Methylobacterium mesophilicum SR1.6/6: one gene and its partner. The protein of the gene in region 2 interacts with the protein of the main gene of each other region in a pairwise test. Links are inferred from orthologs where the notes say so. Each region holds a gene or a part of one and is shown on either strand. Other genes may lie near its edges.

The links. The genes of interacting proteins can lie anywhere in the genome.
Region 1: the proteins of MMSR116_RS29910 (region 2) and nuoG interact in binary tests that used the Escherichia coli proteins (3 or more experiments, as listed by UniProt). The link is inferred for Methylobacterium mesophilicum SR1.6/6 from one-to-one orthologs.

What each region holds. Positions count from the first base shown.
Region 1 is NZ_CP043538.1:4,997,651-5,001,859, reverse strand. Bases 1,249-4,209 are described here. They hold nuoG (NADH-quinone oxidoreductase subunit NuoG), read right to left. Parts: upstream 3,790-4,209; coding sequence 1,708-3,789; downstream 1,249-1,707. Other genes in these bases: nuoF (NADH-quinone oxidoreductase subunit NuoF), read right to left, coding at 3,982-4,209; nuoH (NADH-quinone oxidoreductase subunit NuoH), read right to left, coding at 1,249-1,695. In the rest of the region: NADH-quinone oxidoreductase subunit NuoI, read right to left, coding at 156-644; more of nuoH, read right to left, coding at 673-1,248. UniProt on the Escherichia coli protein: NDH-1 shuttles electrons from NADH, via FMN and iron-sulfur (Fe-S) centers, to quinones in the respiratory chain. The immediate electron acceptor for the enzyme in this species is believed to be ubiquinone.
Region 2 is NZ_CP043538.1:6,261,919-6,267,402, forward strand. Bases 969-3,955 are described here. They hold MMSR116_RS29910 (formate dehydrogenase subunit gamma), read left to right. Parts: upstream 969-2,218; coding sequence 2,219-2,692; downstream 2,693-3,955. Other genes in these bases: MMSR116_RS29900 (cytochrome c-type biogenesis protein), read left to right, coding at 969-1,086; MMSR116_RS29905 (glutathione S-transferase family protein), read left to right, coding at 1,183-1,839; MMSR116_RS29915 (formate dehydrogenase beta subunit), read left to right, coding at 2,689-3,955. Outside these bases: MMSR116_RS29895 (heme lyase CcmF/NrfE family subunit), read left to right, coding at 1-622; more of MMSR116_RS29900, read left to right, coding at 622-968; more of MMSR116_RS29915, read left to right, coding at 3,956-4,248; fdhF (formate dehydrogenase subunit alpha), read left to right, coding at 4,259-5,484. UniProt on the Escherichia coli protein: NDH-1 shuttles electrons from NADH, via FMN and iron-sulfur (Fe-S) centers, to quinones in the respiratory chain. The immediate electron acceptor for the enzyme in this species is believed to be ubiquinone.

The DNA of each region.
Region 1 (4,209 bases), 1.3 Mb from region 2 along the record:
GCCGTCTATAGAACCCGGTCGGCGGGGGCACAACAGCGCCCCCGGCATGGCTCTAGAGCATCGCGCCGGAAACCGGAACCGGCCCGACGCTCTAGAGCCTTGAATTTGCGTCATCTTCTCCCGAAAGCCGGGATCCCACCCTTCGGGATGACGCGTTAGCGGTAGGGCGCGTCCATCGCGATGTTGCGTGCGATCTCGCGCTCCCAGCGGTCGCCGTTCAGCAGGAGCTTCTGCTTGTCGTAGAGCAGCTCCTCCCGGGTCTCGACCGAGAACTCGAAGTTCGGACCTTCCACGATGGCGTCCACCGGGCAGGCCTCCTGGCACATGCCGCAGTAGATGCACTTCACCATGTCGATGTCGTAGCGCGTGGTGCGGCGGGTGCCGTCGTTGCGGCGGGGACCCGCCTCGATGGTGATCGCCTGGGCCGGGCAGATCGCCTCGCAGAGCTTGCAGGCGATGCAGCGCTCCTCGCCGTTGGGATAGCGGCGCAGCGCGTGCTCGCCCCGGAAGCGCGGACCGCGATGGCCCATCTCGAAGGGGTAGTTGATCGTGGCCTTCGGCTTGAAGAAGTAGCGCATGCCGAGGATCATCCCGGACACGAATTCCTTCAGGAGAAGGCTCTTGGCGACCTGATCGAGCTTCATGCCCGGATCTCCGATGCGAAGGGTGGGCTCAGGCGCCCGGCGCGAGGCCGGTCAGCTTGAGCACGAAGGCGACGACGACGACCGAGATCAGGGAGATCGGCAGGAAGACCTTCCAGCCGAGGCGCATGAGCTGATCGTAGCGGTAGCGGGGCACGATGGACTTCACCATCGCGAACAGGAAGAACAGGAAGCTCGCCTTGAGAACGAACCAGATCACGCCGGGCACCCAGGTGAACGGCGCGAACGGGATCGGCGAGAGCCAGCCGCCCATGAACAGGACCGTGCCGAGCGCGCACATGCTCATGATGGCGACGTACTCGCCGAGCATGAACAGCAGGTACGGCGTCGAGGAGTACTCGACCATGTAGCCGGCCACGAGCTCCGATTCGGCCTCCGGCAGGTCGAAGGGCGGGCGGTTGGTCTCCGCCAGCGCCGAGACGAAGAACACCACGAACATCGGGAACAGCCACAGCCAGTACCAGCCGAAGATCCCGAGGCTGGTGTCCTGCGCCATCACGATGCGCGAGAGGTTGAGCGAGCCGGCGCAGAGCAGCACGCAGATGATCACGAAGCCGAGCGAGACCTCGTAGGAGATCATCTGCGCCGCCGAGCGGAGGGCGCCGAGGAACGCGTATTTCGAGTTCGAGGCCCAGCCGCCCATGATGACGCCGTACACGCCGAGCGACGAGATCGCGAAGATGTAGGTGATGCCGACGTTGAGGTCGGCGATCGCCCAGCCGTCGGCCAGCGGGATCACCGCCCAGCTCGACAGGGCCAGCATCGCGAAGACCAGCGGCGCCAGCAGGTAGATCGCCTTGTTGGCACCCGCCGGGATCACCGGCTCCTTCAGCACGAACTTCAGCAGGTCGGCGAAGGACTGGAACAGCCCGAACGGCCCGACCACGTTGGGGCCGCGGCGGAGCTGCACCGCCGCCCAGATCTTCCGGTCGGCGAGCAGCGCGTAGGCGATGAACACGAGGAGCGCGGCGAGGAGCACGAAGCTCTTCAGCGCGATCAGGAGCACGGTCCCGAGCATTTCGAGCGGCGTCATCGGTCTTGGCTCCTACTCGGCCGCCGCCAGGGGCCGCGCCTCGGCGGCGCGCTCCCGGGCGATGCGCGAGCACTCGGCGAGGGTCCGCGAGGCGCGGGCGATCGGGTTGGTGAGGTAGAAATCGGTCACCGGCGACGCGAAGGCGGGGCCGCCCGTGGCGTCGCCGAGGGTGGCGAGCTTCTCCACCGCCTCCGCGACGTTCCCGGGCTCCACGGCCCCGACCGCCGCGAGATGCGGGTGGGCGGCGTAGAGCGCCCGGCGGAGCGCGGTGAGCGAATCGAAGGGCAGGCGCTTGCCCAGCACGTCCGAGAGCGCGCGCAGGATCGCCCAGTCCTCGCGGGCGTCGCCCGGCGGGAAGGCGGCGCGGTTGCCCATCTGGACGCGCCCTTCCGTGTTCACCCAGGTCGCCGACTTCTCGCTGTAGGCGGCGCCCGGCAGGATCACGTCGGCGCGGGAGGCGCCGCGGTCGCCGTGGCTGCCCTGGTAGACCACGAAGGCGCCCGGGGCGACGTCGCGCTCATCGGCGCCGAGGTTGAACAGGACGTCGAGCGCGCCCGGCTCCAGCATCTGGGCGAAGGTCAGGCCGCCCTCCCCCGGCACGAAGCCGAGATCGAGGGCGCCGACCCGGGCCGCGGCCGTGTGCAACACGCCGAAGCCGTTCCCCTCGGCCGAGACCGCGCCGATCTCCTTGGCGAGCGTGGCCGCCGCGGCCAGGATGCCGGGCTCGGCGTTGGCGCCGACGATGACGAGCGGCGCCTTCGCCTCCTTGAGGATCTCGAGGAAGCTGTGCTCGCCGCGGGCGAGCGCCGCGAGCGAGTCGGGCCCGGCGCCGATGTAGTGGCTCGGGTAGGTCAGGTCGACCGGCTCGCCGATCACGCCCACCGCCAGCGGCGCCATGCGCCAGCGCTTGCGGATGCGCACGTTCAGCAGCGAGGCCTCGGTCCGCGGGTTGGCGCCGACGATCAGGATCGCGTCCGCCGCCTCGATCCCCGGGATGGTCGGGTTGAAGATGTAGGACGCGCGGCCGAGCGCCGGGTCGAGGCCGGCATCGGTCTGGCGGCCATCGAGGTTCGGCGAGCCGAGGCTCCTGATCAGCTCGCGCAGCGCGAAGATCTCCTCGACGCCCGCGAGGTCGCCGACGATCGCGCCGATCCGCTTCGGATCCGCGCCCTTGACCTTGGCGGCGATGGCCTGGAACGCCTCACCCCAGGAGGCGGGCCGCAGCCGGCCGTTCTCGCGCAGGTACGGCCGGTCGAGGCGCTGCATCCGCAGCCCGTCGATGTGGTAGCGGGTCTTGTCGGAGATCCACTCCTCGTTGATCTCCTCGCTGATCCGCGGCTCGATCTGCATGACCTCGCGGCCGCGGGTGTCGATGCGGATCGACGAGCCGACCGCGTCCATCACGTCGACCGACTCAGTCTTGTTCAGCTCCCAGGGGCGGATGTTGTAGCTCTGCGGCCGGTGCACGAGGGCGCCCACCGGGCAGAGGTCGGCGACGTTGCCCTGGAGCTCCGAGGCCATCGACTGCTCGAGGTAGCTGGTGATCTCCATGTCCTCGCCGCGGCCGATGGCGCCGAGGTCGGGCACGCCCGCCACCTCGGCGAGGAAGCGCACGCAGCGGGTGCAGTGGATGCAGCGGTTCATCGCAGTCCGCACCAGCGGGCCGATATGCTTCTCCTCGACCGCGCGCTTGTTCTCGGTGTAGCGGGTCGAATCGACCCCGTAGGCCATGGCCTGGTCCTGCAAGTCGCAATGGCCGCCCTGGTCGCAGATCGGGCAGTCCAGGGGGTGGTTGATGAGGAGGAACTCCATCACCCCCTCGCGGGCCTTCTTGGTGCCCTGCGAGCGCGTCAGCACCTCCGGCGGCTCGCCGTTCGGGCCGGGGCGGCAATCCTTCACCGCGTAGGCGCAGGAGGCCACCGGCTTCGGCGCGCCCTTCAGCTCGACGAGGCACATGCGGCAATTGCCGGCGATCGACAGGCGCTCGTGGAAGCAGAAGCGCGGGATCTCGGCCCCCGCGGCCTCGCAGGCTTGGAGCAGCGTGTAATCGGCGGGGACGTCGACCTCGGTGCCGTCGACGAGGATTTTTGTCATCGGATCGTCTCGTAAACTGGCCCAAACGCGCGAGGCCGGCTTCCACCCACGCCCTCATCCCGAGGTGCGCGGCGCGGTCGAGCCTCGAAGGAGATGTCCAGCCCGCCTCGCGCTGCCCGGAGGCCTCCTTCGAGGCCCGCTGTCGCGGGCACCTCAGGATGAGGCTGTGGGTTGGACACCGGCATCGTGCTCCTACTCCGCGGCCATCGGCACAGGCTCGCTGTGCGGGTTGGCCGTGTAGCGGTCGATGCGCTTCTCGATCTCCGGGCGGAAGTGCCGGATCAGGCCCTGGATCGGCCAGGCCGCGGCGTCGCCCAGCGCGCAGATCGTGTGACCCTCGATCTGCTTGGTCACCTCGAACAGCATGTCGATCTCGCGCTTCTGCGCGCGGCCCTCGGTCATGCGCTGCATGACCCGCCA
Region 2 (5,484 bases):
GCTGATTGGCTCCGCGCTGGAGATCGTCTCCCGCGCCCGCGGCTACGGTGCGAGCCGGGCGCGCTCGATCGGCCAGATCGGTCGACGGGCCGTCGGCCTGCCGCGCTCGGCCTGGGGGACCGCGCTCGCCCATGCCGGCGTCGGCGTGGTGGTGCTGGGCATCGCTGCCCAGGGCTGGGCGACCGAGGGGCTGGCGACGCTGAAGCCCGGCCAGACCCTCGCGACCGGCCCCTACGTGGCGACCCTCGATCGGGTCGGGCCGCGCCAGGGTCCCAACTACGAGGAGGCCGCCGCCTCCCTGACGATCCGGACCCGCTCCGGCGACGAGGTCGGGCACGTGGAGACGGGCAAGCGCTTCTATCCGAGCCGCAAGATGGCGGTGACGGAATCGGGCCTGCTGACGGTGGGCGCGAGCCAGGTCTATGCCAGCCTCGGCGAGATGAGCCAGGACGGCGGCGTCGGCCTGCGCCTGTACTACAAGCCGCTGGTGCTGCTGATCTGGCTCGGGGCCGTGGTGATGGCACTCGGCGGCGGCCTGTCGCTCACCGATCGCCGGATGCGCGTCGGCGTCCCCGCCAAGGCGAAGGCGCGGCCGTTGCCGGCCGCGGTGCCGGCCGAGTGATGGCGGCCCGCGCACGCCGCACGGTGATCGCCGCGATCGCCCTGATCGCGTCGATCCCGGCCCACGCCGTCCAGCCCGACGAGGTGCTGAAGGATCCCGTTCTGGAACACCGAGCCCGGGAGATCTCCGCTGAGTTGCGCTGCCTCGTCTGCCAGAATCAGTCGATCGACGATTCCGACGCGCCGCTGGCCAAGGATCTGCGCCTGATCGTCCGTGAGCGCCTGGAGAAGGGCGACAGCGACACGGCGGTGCGCGATTACGTCGTCGCCCGCTACGGTGAGTTCGTGCTCCTGCGGCCGGTCTTCGCGCTGCACACCCTTCTGCTGTGGCTGACGCCCGTGCTCGCGGTGCTGCTCGGCGCATTCGGGATCTGGCGCCTCGCGCGGCGCCGGCCGGCCGCTCCCGCCCGGACCCTCTCGGCTGCCGAGGAGGCCGAGGTCGCCGCGCTCCTGCGACGGGAGTAGAATCGCTCGCGGCCGTGATTCGCCTCCCGCACTCGGCACGAGTCTTGGATGCGACATCGAAGCCGTAGGATCGGCGATGCGCCTGGGGGCAGGACGATGACGGCCGCAACGCTCACCATCTCGAGCCGCAACTACTCCTCGTGGTCCCTGCGGGGCTGGCTGATCTGCCGGATGGCGGGGCTCGACTTCGAGACCGAGGTTCTGTCCGGAGCCGATCTCAACAGCCGGGCGGAACTGCTGCACCTGTCGCCGTCCTTCCTGGTGCCGCGCCTGCGCCATGGCACTGTCGTGGTTTGGGACTGCCTCGCCATCGCCGAGTACCTGGCCGAGACATTCCCGGAGGCCGGCTTCCTGCCCGGGAACGTGGCGGAGCGGGCCCATTGTCGCTCGATCTCCGGCGAGATGCATTCCGGTTTCGTCAATCTGCGCTCGGCCCTGCCGATGAATCTGCGGGCGTTCCACCCTGACTTTCGGGTGTTCAACGGCGCGAAAGCCGATATCGAGCGCATCGTCACGATCTTCGACGATTGCCTCGACCGCTACGACGGGCCGTACCTGTTCGGCGCGCGGCCGTGCCTGGCGGATGCCATGTTCGCGCCGGTCTGCACCCGCTTCCGCACCTATGACGTTTCCCTGCCGCCCCGTGCCGCCGCCTACCGCGACACGATCCTGCACTGGCCGCTGATGGTCGAGTGGGCCGAGGCCGCCGCCGACGAGCCGGACGAGATCGAAGAGCTGGAGATGGAGTTCTGAAACGGGGGTGCCGTCATGGCGCGCGGAGCGAAGCAATCCAGGGAATCGCGAAATCGGCAAGCGTGGCGCTACTGGGTTGCTTCGCTCCGCGCGCAAAGACGGTTGGCCATGGCGGAGACCGGTCAGTCATCTGCAGGTAGGATGCAATTTATTGCAGGGCACCCATTTTTGTTGCGGTGCACGCAAAAAGATCCTGGGCCCTGTTGAGACCGAGAAAATCTTTTTCCTCAGCCACTTAAACCTTTGGTATCGAACCGGCGAATCCGCGAGTTACAGCTCGACAAACGTCCTTTGTCGCGCAACCGGACAGCTCGATTGAAGCCAACCGGCAATTCTGTTCCTCTTCGCCTTAGAACAGGAACAGACTGGGCTGGAAACCATGGCGCGTCACGAGCCCTGGAGCGCAGAGCGCGCATCCGGGATCATCGCCGAACACACCCATCTCGAAGGGGCCACGCTGCCGATCCTGCACGCGCTGCAGGAGACGTTCGGCTACGTGGATTCCGGCGCCGTTCCGCTGATCGCGGACGCCCTGAACCTGTCCCGCGCCGAGGTGCACGGCTGCATCACCTTCTACCACGACTTCCGAGCCCACCCCGCCGGCCGTCACGAGGTGAAGCTGTGCCGGGCCGAAGCCTGTCAGGCCATGGGTTCGGACAAGCTGCACCGCGAGATCCTCGGCCGCCTGGGCTGCGGCTGGCACGAGACGACGGCTGACGGCAGCGCCACGGTCGAGCCGGTCTACTGCCTCGGCCTCTGCGCCAACGGCCCCGCCGCGCTGGTGGACGGTGAGCCGGTCGCGCATCTGACCGCCGACGCCCTTGAGGCCGCCCTGACGGAGGTGCGCCAGTGAGCGTCACGCTTTACATCCCGCGCGACGCCGTCGCGCTCGGCCTCGGCGCCAACAAGGTCGCCCGTGCCCTCTTCGCCGGCGCCGAGCGCCGCGGCCTGGACGTCACCATCGTCCGCACCGGCTCCCGCGGCCTGTTCTGGCTGGAGCCGATGGTCGAGGTCGGCACGCCCGAGGGGCGGGTCGCCTACGGGCCGGTGACGGTCAAGGACGTCGATGCCCTTTTGGATGCCGGCCTGACCACGGGCGGCGACCACGCCCTGCGCCTCGGCGATCCGGAGACGATCCCCTACCTCGCGCGGCAGCAGCGCCTGACCTTCCACCGCTGCGGCGTGATCGATCCGGTCTCCGTCGAGGATTACCGGGCCCATGGCGGCTATCGCGGCCTGGAGGCCGCCCTGAAGCTCGATGCCGAGGGCATCGTCGCGGCGGTGCGCGATTCCGGCCTGCGCGGCCGGGGCGGTGCCGGCTTCCCGGCCGGCATCAAGTGGAACACCGTGATGCTCGCCAAGGCGGACCAGAAATACGTGGTCTGCAACGCCGACGAGGGCGATTCCGGCACCTTCGCCGACCGGATGATGATGGAGGGCGACCCCTTCAACCTCATCGAGGGCATGACCATCGCGGCCGTCGCGACCGGTGCCACCCACGGCTACATCTACCTGCGCTCCGAGTACCCGCAGGCCTTCGCCACCCTCAAGGAGGCGATCGCCAACGGCATCCAGGCCGGCGTGCTCGGCGACAACATCCTCGGTTCGGGCAAGACCTTCCACTTGGAAGTGCGCCTCGGCGCCGGCGCCTACATCTGCGGCGAGGAGACATCGCTGCTGGAGAGCCTGGAGGGCAAGCGCGGCATCGTGCGGGCGAAGCCGCCGATCCCGGCGCTCAAGGGCTTCCTCGGCAAGCCGACGCTGGTCAACAACGTCATGACCTTCACGGCCGTGCCGTGGATCCTGGAGAACGGCGCCAGGGCCTACGCCGATTACGGCATGGGCCGGTCGCTCGGCACCCTGCCGATCCAGCTCGCCGGCAACGTCAGGCACGGCGGCCTGATCGAGATGGCCTTCGGCATCACCCTCCGTCAGGTCATCGAGGATTTCGGCGGCGGCACCCGCTCAGGGAGGCCGGTCCGGGCCGTGCAGGTCGGCGGGCCGCTCGGGGCCTACTTCCCCGACCATCTCCTCGACACGCCCCTCGATTACGAGGCGATGGCGGCCAAGAAGGGCCTCGTCGGCCACGGCGGCATCGTGGTGTTCGACGACACCGTCGACATGGCCTCTCAGGCCCGCTTCGCCTTCGAGTTCTGCGCCACCGAGTCGTGCGGCAAGTGCACGCCCTGCCGCATCGGCGCGACCCGCGGCGTCGAGACCATGGACAAGGTGATCGCCGGCATCCGGCCGGAGGCGAACCTGAAGCTGGTCGAGGACCTCTGCGAGGTCATGACCGACGGTTCGCTCTGCGCCATGGGCGGTCTGACGCCCATGCCGGTGATGAGCGCGATCACCCATTTCCCCGAGGATTTCAGGCGCGCCGGCGATCTGCCGGCCGCGGCCGAGTGAGGAGACGTCGATGGGCCTGATCAAGGAGATCGACTACGGCACGCCGATCCGCGTCAGCGAGCAGACGGTGACGCTGACGATCGACGGCATGTCGGTGACGGTGCCGGCCGGTACCTCGGTGATGGCGGCGGCGATGCATGCCGGCACGCAGATCCCGAAGCTCTGCGCCACCGACTCGCTGGAGCCGTTCGGCTCCTGCCGCCTGTGCCTCGTGGAGATCGAGGGGCGGCGCGGCACCCCGGCCTCCTGCACGACCCCGGCCGAGAACGGCATGGTGGTGCACACGCAGAACGAGAAGCTCGCCAAGCTCCGCAAGGGCGTGATGGAGCTCTACATCTCCGACCACCCCCTCGACTGCCTGACCTGCGCGGCGAACGGCGACTGCGAGCTGCAGACCCAGGCGGGCGTCGTCGGCCTGCGCGACGTGCGCTACGGCTACGAGGGCGACAACCACGTCCGGCCGAGCTCCGAGAAGTACCTGCCGAAGGACGAGTCGAACCCGTACTTCACCTACGACCCGTCGAAGTGCATCGTCTGCAACCGCTGCGTCCGCGCCTGCGAGGAGGTGCAGGGCACCTTCGCGCTGACCATCGCGGGCCGCGGCTTCGACAGCCGCGTGGCGGCCGGCCCGACCAACTTCTTCGAGTCCGAGTGCGTCTCCTGCGGCGCCTGCGTCCAGGCGTGTCCGACGGCCACGTTGCAGGAGAAATCGATCCACGCGTACGGCCAGCCCGAGCACGCGGAGGTGACGACCTGCGCGTATTGCGGCGTCGGCTGCTCGTTCAAGGCCGAGATGCAGGGCGAGCGCGTCGTCCGCATGGTCCCCTACAAGGGCGGCAAGGCCAACGAGGGCCATAGCTGCGTGAAGGGCCGCTTCGCCTACGGCTACGCCACCCACAAGGACCGCATCACCAAGCCGATGATCCGCGAGAAGATCACGGATCCGTGGCGTGAGGTCTCCTGGGAGGAGGCGATCGACCGCGCGGCCTCCGAGTTCAAGCGGATCCAGGCCAAGTACGGCAAGGATTCGGTCGGCGGCATCACCTCGTCGCGCTGCACCAACGAGGAGGCCTATCTCGTCCAGAAGCTGGTGCGCGCCGCCTTCGGCAACAACAACGTCGACACCTGCGCCCGCGTCTGCCACTCGCCGACCGGCTACGGCCTGATGTCGACGCTCGGCACCTCGGCCGGCACGCAGGACTTCAAGTCGGTCGAGCATTCCGACGTGATCCTGGT